One region of the Brevibacillus jepli genome, then DNA from elsewhere that is predicted to be linked to it. Evidence: predicted binding sites of a transcription regulator. Region 1 holds the regulator's gene; the other holds the start of a gene.
What was found. The regulator Rex, encoded in region 1, represses fermentation and respiration genes when NADH is low (regulators of the CRP and FNR family bind a similar motif). The targets are predictions, from matches to a motif close to TTGTGAAATATTTCACAA.
Positions count from the first base shown of each region.

Region 2: AB1L17_RS29090 (cytochrome ubiquinol oxidase subunit I) is a predicted target of Rex. The motif match lies at 2,742-2,759, and genes of this name have one in related genera.

Region 1 is NZ_JBFEFW010000010.1:78,652-83,419, forward strand. It holds gene dinG (ATP-dependent DNA helicase DinG, 3'-5' exoribonuclease type) at 1-986, shown strand, start outside; gene AB1L17_RS12895 (ComEC/Rec2 family competence protein) at 1,029-1,928, shown strand; gene AB1L17_RS12900 (redox-sensing transcriptional repressor Rex) at 1,944-2,567, shown strand; gene AB1L17_RS12905 (amidohydrolase) at 2,585-3,889, shown strand; gene AB1L17_RS12910 (hypothetical protein) at 3,953-4,132, opposite strand; gene AB1L17_RS12915 (BTB/POZ domain-containing protein) at 4,266-4,768, shown strand, end outside.
Region 2 is NZ_JBFEFW010000044.1:13,479-18,246, reverse strand. It holds gene cydD (thiol reductant ABC exporter subunit CydD) at 1-221, opposite strand, end outside; gene cydB (cytochrome d ubiquinol oxidase subunit II) at 221-1,234, opposite strand; gene AB1L17_RS29090 (cytochrome ubiquinol oxidase subunit I) at 1,224-2,639, opposite strand; gene AB1L17_RS29085 (hypothetical protein) at 3,221-3,670, shown strand; gene AB1L17_RS29080 (pentapeptide repeat-containing protein) at 3,925-4,768, opposite strand, start outside.

The sequences.
Region 1 (4,768 bases):
TCGTAAAGGATTGTCAAAACGCCATGGAGCTGCTCCACTTCTTTTTGCTGGAACAAGATGCGGAGTATGTGTATTGGATGGAAGTTGAGTCCCGCACAGCGCGTAAGCAGGTTCATTTGTCAGCAGCGCTCTTGAAGGTTGCCGACTCATTGGCAGATCCACTATTCGGCCAGAAGCGGAGCTTGATATTAACGTCAGCCACATTGACGGTTAAAAACAGCTTCTCCTATATCAAGAATCTGTTCGGTCTCGATCAATTACCGGAGGAACGAGTGCGAACCTTGTCTCTCCCTTCACCGTTTCATTACGAAGAGCAGGGGCTGCTGTTGATTCCTTCTGATTTTCCAGCACCGGGCAAAGAAGGTGATCACACCTATCTGGAGGCGGTTATTCAGGGGTGCGTAGATGTTGTACTGGCCTCGAAAGGACGGACGCTCATCCTGTTTACGTCTCACTCGATGCTTAGGCTCGTTTACCAAGCAATGAAGGAGCGGCTAGCAGAGGCACCTGATCCGTATACGTTGTTCGGTCACGGAATCGATAGCAACAATCGGAGCAAGCTGGTGAGGTTGTTCCGGAGCATGGAGAGAAGTGTCCTGCTGGGGACGAGCAGCTTCTGGGAGGGTGTTGATATTCAAGGAGAATGGCTGAGTAGTTTAGTCATTGTACGCCTTCCGTTTACACCACCGAATCATCCTGTGTACCAAGGTCGAGCTGATCTCTTGAAGGCTGAAGGGAAAAACGCATTTATGTCCTTGTCTCTTCCGCAGGCAGTCCTGCAATTCAAGCAAGGTGTGGGACGATTAATTCGTCATCATTTGGATCGTGGGGTAGTGGTCGTTCTCGACACACGTGTCGTCGAATCCCGATATGGGCGATCGTTCCTTCAATCCCTACCGCCTTTTCAGATCGAAAGTGGTCCGTGGCCTACGCTGCGAGAGCGCATAGAGCCATTCCTTAGTATGCAATCCCTGTCAGATTCATAAAATGAAAGCAATAGTCTCATAGGGATTAAGGTGATAAAATAAATGTTATGGAAAAAAGCGTGGCGTTGGTGGCTCGTGGTGTTAAGCGCCGTTTTCCTTTGCGCATGCTCGATTGACAGCCATTTGCAAGAGGCAGCAGTGAAGATAGATGACCCGTTTGAAACGGAGACAGAACAGGAATTTTCGGGTCTCATTATCACCTACTTGGCACTTCCGCATGGGGAGAGCACGCTCTTGAGAATGCCAGGTGGCAGAACGATGCTGATTGATACGGGTACAGTAGAAGATTGGCCCGTTCTCTTAGCTCGTTTGGCAGAGTTCAAGATTACGCGACTCGATTATGTGGTGTTGACGAACGATCAGCCGGAGCACATGGGAGGTTACGCTTCTTTAAGCCAGCAAGTATACGTGGATACCGTTATTGTGCCCAAGCTGATCGCACCATCGATACGCCATGTCGTGTTGCTTCGTCCCAATCAAAAGCAGATGGAAGCAGAGCAAGGACAAGTACTCACTCTTGACCACGGGGTCTCGATGGAAGTTTTGCTACCGGATGAGCCGTTATTTTTGTCGCCCCAGAACAATTCCCTCGTGTTTCGTCTGATGCACGGTGAGCTACGGTTTTTATTTACGAGCGCCGTGAACGAAAAGGCAGAAGAGCGGCTGCTGGAACGCCAAAAAGACAAGCTGAAGGCTGAAGTGCTAAAGGTAGGTGGCCAGGGGAGTAATCAAGGCTCTTCACAACCCTTTCTCACTGGAGTTGATCCACAGGTCGCCATTATCCAGACAGGCAGATCGCGGGATAAAATGAAAGACGGACAGACGGAAGTCATGGAGCGCTTGGGTGAGTCATGGGCCGAGACATACGTTACCAGTCACGACGGTTCCATTACCATTTTGTCTAATGGAAAAGAATATCGGATTTTGAAGCAAAAGAATTAGGGGGGAAGACCGAACGTGGCTAAACACGAAAAGATTTCAGAAGCGGTCGTCCGTCGTTTGCCAATTTATTTGCGTTACCTCAGTTATTTGCAGCAAGTAGAGGTGACCACCGTTTCCTCCCAACAGATGGGCAAGAATCTTGATGTGAATCCTGCCCAAATCAGAAAAGATCTTGCAGCATTCGGTGATTTTGGAAAAAAAGGAATTGGCTATGATGTCGATTACCTGGTGGAAAAAATACGTCAAATCCTTAAATTAACGGATGAAATCCGTGTAGCTTTGGTCGGAGCTGGACATTTGGGCCATGCCATTAGTAACTACAACGCTTATTTGAAAGATAACATGCGGATTGCGGCCATCTTTGACAGTAATCCTGAGAAACAGGGCAAAGAGGTTGCGGGTATCCCGATCCAGCCCTTATCAGAGCTGGAAGAAACGGTCGTCAAGCAGCAAATCAAGCTGGCGATTATCACCGTACCTGCACCAGCAGCGCAATCCGTATGTGATCAGTTGACTCAAGCGGGTATCAAGGGAATCCTGAATTTTGCCCCTACGACTATTCGCGCAGGCAAAGATGTTCGCATTCATTATGCGGATGTGACGTCCAACCTGCAAAGCTTGGCCTACTACTTGACGTAAAGAACGGAGTGTATTCAATGAAAAAGACGATCCTTATTCACGCAACAGTCATTACCGTTAACGATACGAATGAAGTCATTTACGATGGTGCCGTAGCATTCGAAGGCAACAAGATTACGTACGTAGGACCAACTCCAGAGGACCTGTCGGAAGCAGGCTACGATGAAGTCATCGATCAAAAAGGGGACTACATTCTTCCAGGATTAATTAATACGCATGGCCATGCGGGGATGTCCCTCCTACGCGGATATGCAGATGATTTGCCGCTGCAGCAATGGCTCGAAGACAAAATGTGGCCATTGGAGGCACAGTTTACGGGTGACACAGTAAAATGGGGAACGCAACTGTCTCTCATTGAAATGATTCGTACGGGTACCACGACGTTTGTGGATATGTATGATCATATGGATGTCGTGGCGAAGGAAGTAGATGCAGCTGGCATGCGCGCTCGTCTTTGCCGAGGCATGATCGGACTGTGCTCCGAAGAAGAGCGCCAAACAAAGCTGAAAGACGCGACACTTTTTGCAAAAGAATGGCACAATCAGGCAGACGGCCGCATTACGGTAATGATGGCACCACATGCTCCGTACACATGCTCGCCTGAATTCATTACCCAAATTATCGAAAAAGCGGACGAGCTGTCCTTGCCACTGCATATTCATATGTCTGAAACGGCTTGGGAAGTAGGACAAAACGAAAAAGACTACGGGCTGCGTCCAGTCGCTCATTTGGAAAAGCTGGGGATGTTCAACCGCCCAACCCTTGTCGCACACGCTGTTCACCTAACGGATGAAGAAATCGACATTTTGGCAAAATACAATGTGAGAGTTTCTCATAACGTTGTGAGTAACCTGAAGCTGGCAAGCGGAGTTGCACCGGTTCCGAAAATGTTGGCAAAAGGCGTAAGCGTATCGCTGGGTACCGATAGCTCCGCAAGTAACAACAATTTGAATTTGTTTGAGGAATTAAAGCTGGCTGCCATTCTGCACAAAGGCGTGAACAACGATCCAGTAGCGGTACCAGCAGAAGAAGCGCTTCGCATGGCTACACGCTATGGTGCAGAAGGGGTTTTCCAAGAGAACAGCCTCGGAAGCATTGAAGTAGGCAAGCAGGCAGACCTGATTGTTTTGGATAGCCACCAGGCACATTTCCACCCAGCTCACCAGCCGGTTTCGCACGTGGTGTATGCAGCCAATGGACGCGATGTGAAAGACACGATTGTAGCGGGTAAATTCCTGATGCGTAATCATAAATTGTTGACCATCGATGAAGAACGCGCGATTTACGAAGCGAACCGCGTATTCCAAACGTTAAAACGGTAAAAGGCTCCTGTCAGGTGGGGGACAGGAGTAAGGCAGTGTAAGTGTAGGTAGGGGAATTGGATACTACGACGTTCCGTTGTTCATTTTTGCCACAGCTTTTGTCAGGAGATGATGGCGAAAATGAAGAGTGGGTGTGTGCGACCATTGACGCAAGGGAGACGATAATCCTGCCCAGGAGACGCGGTATTCCTGTAGCAGAAACCCAAGTATGTCAGGAGATGTGGTTTGTTGCGGAGATTTCACGCGCTCACCTCCTCGGGGTGTATATGTAGTATGACCGCCCGACCTTAAGCTATGATTAGCAACTTTTCCGTGTCGTTCTAAAACCTTCCCGTATAGCATAGGCTAAAGACAAAAATGGGACAGGGGGGACGACATGTACATCCGGCCCAAAATGCTGTGGTGGCTCATTCCTATCCTACTCGGTCTATTCCTGATCGGGATATTACTGGGGACAGTAAGTAGATCAGCCAATACAGACAGCAAAAATACTGCGTCTGCTGTAAAACAAGAAGCTGGTACGGAGCCGACATCGATTACCGTAGAGGAGCTTCTCGAGCAGATCACAAAAGACGAGGAACGCTCATTTCTTGTTTATATGCAGGACCAAACTCTTCATGGGAAATATCGGAATGAACAGTTTGCGCTCGAAGGTGAGATCGGTGGCCACCAGCTTGAGATAACAAGACAAGATGGGCAGCCAGTAACGGTACGTATTGATGGGCAGGTACAGGATCATGCTGCGCTGCCGTACGCGATGTTCACACCGCATGAACACGCTGCATTGCTTAAGGGAGTTATGCAATCTGTGGAGCCTGAGCGCCTCGAAGAGACTGCAGAAAAAGGATGGACTGGATATCGCATAGCGGTACCGCCGCA
Region 2 (4,768 bases), on a different contig from region 1:
TTTTGCAGCCAGACGATGGTATGTCGAGCGGCAACCATGAGCAAAAACAACGCAAGCGGCTGGTACGCCATCTCGGCCGCTTGACCCTCGAATAATATGGCAATCGACTTCGCCAAAAGCAGTGCCTGACCGATAATCGCTGCACTTTGCAGGAGGGAAAGACCGGCTAGCAGCAGCATAACCGGCCGGATTCCCTGAAGACGGAATATTTCCTTGTCCATCAGTACTCCAGATGTTCCTTTTCAGTAACTCGTTTGTGGAAAACGAAGTAGCTCCAAGCTTGATAGGCTAGCACAAACGGTAAAAGCACTGCTGCAACAATGGTCATTGCTTTTAACGTGTACGGGCTCGAAGCTGCATTATAGAGGGTCAAATCGAACGCGCTATCAATCGTGCTGACCATCACTCGTGGGAACAAGCCGATAAACATCGAGACGAACGTCAACAGGATCATCGTACCTGTCATCCCGAATGCCCATCCTTCCCTGCCTTGTCTCAAGAAGTGACGAGCCAGAACAACTGCCACAACTCCCAAGACCACGGCTACTGACAACAAAACACCCTGGCGCTCAAACAGATCGGTTACCATAAATGTCCAGCCTACGAGCACTGCCATTAATACGGCTTGGACCGGCAACAGCTTCGCCGCCAGTACTCGTGATTTCTCACGCAGCTCGCCCACTGTGCGCAGCGAGATGAAGTTGAGTCCGTGCAGCAAGCATAGTCCCGTTACTGTCACACCTGCCCACAACGAGTAGCCGTTCACGATGTCAGAGAAGCCCGCAGTCATTTCCATATCCTGATCAATTGGCACACCTTTCACCAGGCTGGCAAAGATCATTCCGAACAACATCGGCGGTACAAAGCTTCCAAACAGAATCGCTGCGTCCCATGTCTTTTTCCAAGCCTCGCCCTTCCCCTTGCCTCTAAACTCAAATGCCACGCCGCGCCCAATCAACGCTAGCAGAATCAGCGTAAGCACGAGATAATACCCGCTAAACATTGTGGAATACCACTCTGGAAACGCGGCAAACATCGCACCAGCCGCTGTAATCAGCCATACCTCATTGGCATCCCAGAACGGACCGATTGTATTAATCAGAACCCGGGTTTGCAAATCATTTCGTGCTAGCAGACGCGTCGCCATACCGACACCAAAGTCAAAGCCTTCGAGAAAGAAAAATCCGGTAAACAGAACAGCAATGAGCAGGAACCACAGTTCATTAAGCTCCATAACCTTCACTCCTTACACGATCAAATGGATCCTGAACCTTCAGATCCTCTACTTCGTCATGACTATCCATCTCCGGTCCTTTTTTGGCCACACGAGCAAACAGATAAGCCAGGAGGCAGAGCAAGATTGTATAAATAGTCGTAAAGGCGATGAGAGAGAACCATACTTCTCCTGTACTAATGCTTGGCGAAACCGAATCTTCAACACGCAGCAGTCCGAATACCGTCCAAGGCTGACGGCCTACCTCCGTCATGATCCACCCCGCTGAGTTTGCGATGAACGGCAAGGAGATACCCGCAACCATCAGCTGCATGAACCGCTTGTTTGGCTGTTCCAGCTTTTTGCGGAAAGTCAGATATGTCCCGTACAAAGCCAGCAAAATCATTACACTTCCGCCCGCCACCATGATGCGGAAGCTCCAGAAGGTCGTCCGAACCGGTGGAATGTAGTTTCCTGGACCGTAGGTTTGCTCATACTCTGCCTGCAATTCCTTCATACCCGGTACAGAGCCAGAGAGAGAGTTGTACGTCAAAACGCTAAGCAAATAAGGTATTTTTATTTCAAAACCGTTTTCTTGTTTTTCCGGATCAATCGTTGCAAAAACCGTCCAAGGGGCAGGGTCCGAGCTTGTTTCCCACAGTCCTTCACTCGCTGCCATTTTCATTGGTTGGGTAGCAACCAGATACTGTGCCTGACCATGCCCGAATTGAGCAATAGCAAGCGAGGAAATCAATGCTACCACGATCGCGATTTTGAACGATTGCACAAAGAAGGTAACATCTTGTTTCTTCAATAGCTTCCAAGCACTGATACCTGCTACCAAGAAAGCACCAGTCGCAAATGCCGCAAATACGGTATGCGGGAATTCATATAGTAATTGTCCGTTGGTCAAAAGTGCGAAGAAATCGACCATCTCTGCACGTCCGTTATTAATAGCGAAGCCGACTGGCTGCTGCATGAACGAGTTGGCTGCCAAAATCCAAAGAGCCGATAGTATCGTTCCGATGGATACGAGCCAAATACATGCGAGATGCACACCTTTTGACAAGCGATCCCAACCGAACACCCATAACCCAATAAAAGTCGATTCGAGGAAGAATGCTAAAAGAGCCTCAATCGCAAGCGGTGTTCCAAATACGTCGCCGACGAATCGTGAGAAATCAGACCAGTTCATCCCAAATTGGAACTCCTGCATAATCCCTGTCACGATCCCGACAGCAAAATTTATAAGCAAAAAGGTTCCCCAAAACTTGGCCATTTTTTTGTACAAATCATTCTTTTTTACCACGTACATCGTTTCCATAATGGCTACTAATAATGACAGCCCGATGGAAATCGGCACAAAAACAAAATGAAAGATGGTTGTTATCGCAAATTGAAGTCGCCCCAAATCCACTATATCCATGTACAAGATCCCTTTCTCTTCGCGTTTTGGCCTTTATGTACCGGAAGCATACATGTGGGAAACCATGATTTATTACGACTTTGTGAAAAAAATCACAAATATATGTGAAATAATTCACAAATTATCCTCTCTATTGTAACCCCCTTTTCACATTCATCTTCTTGAGAGAGTTTTTTGTTTTACACTGTATATTCCCGGTCATGTATAATTGTAGCAGGACTTTTGACCCTAGAGGGTGTCTGATTCGTTACATGATTTTTAACACTCTGTGACTGTTTAGGATTTCCCTATCATTTGGGCTAGATTTATGCATCTCCACTTATTTTACCTCATCTACAATTTGTTCATTCTCTTTTAAACCCTCTCGGCGGTAAGGAAAGGCAGGAGCAAACATGCATTTGATTGGACCTCTCCTTACTTTATTCCTTTGTGTCACTCCTTTTACTCTTCATCAAACAGAAGTCCAGACATAACAACGATGGTCATATTGATTTTACGCTCGGGCAATTCGCATCGAGTAAGTTCCGGGCTATTTCCTTTGCAAGAGCGATGCCTTACGCCCAGTATGCTTGTGGTATAATTTGGTAGTAGCGGAATTGTATTATCAACATATTTCAAAGATCGGAGAAAATGAAGTGTGGATACCCTATGAAGAAATAAGGAGGCACCCCGCTGATTTTAGAGTAAAATATAGATTTTACACTGAAATTGAAGGTGGGAGAAAGGCGACACCGTTTCAAGGATATCGAAGTGATTTTTCCTACGATGGAGATGACATAAGCATAACAGGCATCTTTGCCATACATCCTGAATTTGAGGATGATCACGGCGAAATCATTTTAGACAACACAAGCCCTGTTCCTACAGAAGGAACTGCACGCATGTGGATTCTTTTCCCCCACATGCGTAATGAGGTGCACACAAAAAGAGTGGAGCTTGGTGTGATCGGATATTTTATGGAAGGTTCGAGAAGGGTCGCGGTAGTCGAAGTAATAGATATAGTCGGATTGCACTCAAATCCACACTCGTAAAAAATGCATCTGGTCTTGGAGGTAAACAAATGACTGGGTTCATAGAGATTGCCATTGCCATGTTTTTTTTCATGCTTTGTAGATACTTCTTTTCAAATACAAGATTGCCTTGGAGAAACATGATTTTTGAGTATGTGTCCATCGTGACGATTGTTTGGCTCATAAATTCGATGGTTCAGTTTATCGGACAATTCTAGTTTCCTTACCTAGCAAAAAGCAGGCTGTCAACGAATGACATCCTGCTTTTGGTTCATTTATTTAGCCCAATGCAGTGGACGCGTGAATAAAGGTGGCAGCTTGGTGCTCGCATCGCCCTTTGCCGCGTTGAGCTGAACCTGTGTAAGAAACAGCGTCTCCGTCAAGTCCGCTCCGCTCACATCCGTATCGCGAAAGTCTGCTCCAATGAGGTCTGCGCCACGCAAATCTGCTCCTCTCAGATCAGCTGCAATCAAATAAGCTCCGCGCAAATTGGCTCCGCGCAAATCTGCACCCTTGAGCTTGGCACCAATCAGGTCTGCGCCACGGCCGTAAGTCTTTCCCTGCTTGCCTCCTTTGTACTTGGAAACCGCATCCTTACGTACCAGTTCGCTTGTCCGCAACAATAGTTCGTTAACTTTTGCGCGATGTGCAGGGACGTCCACCTTCAGGATGTCCTCCGTACTGCGGTCAGTCAGGCGCTGTGTCTCCTTCAACGCGTCCTTTAATCCAGGATGGATCGACTGGGCAGCTGGCTTCGTCAACGCCTCCGTTATATACCAGAGCAGCTCATGAAGCTGCCACATGATCGGAAATACTTCGTACATTTGCTTCGCTGATTCTGGCGCTGCACGCCAATCTTTGCCGCCAAAGGTGACTTGAGACACCTTTTGACCAGCACCAAAACAATCGTATACAGTGCATCCACGAAAGCCGATCTCTCGCAGCTTTGTATGAACACCACACCGGAAGTCTGCCTGCAAGCTACTACAGGGCTTGCCCGCGTCTTTATTGATCGCAAAGTCTGAGGAAGCAGCAAAAGGCAATGCGACACAGCATAAGCCAAAGCAATTTTCACAGTCACCTTGAAGATGACCTCGACTGTTATCGTGGGAAGAATGT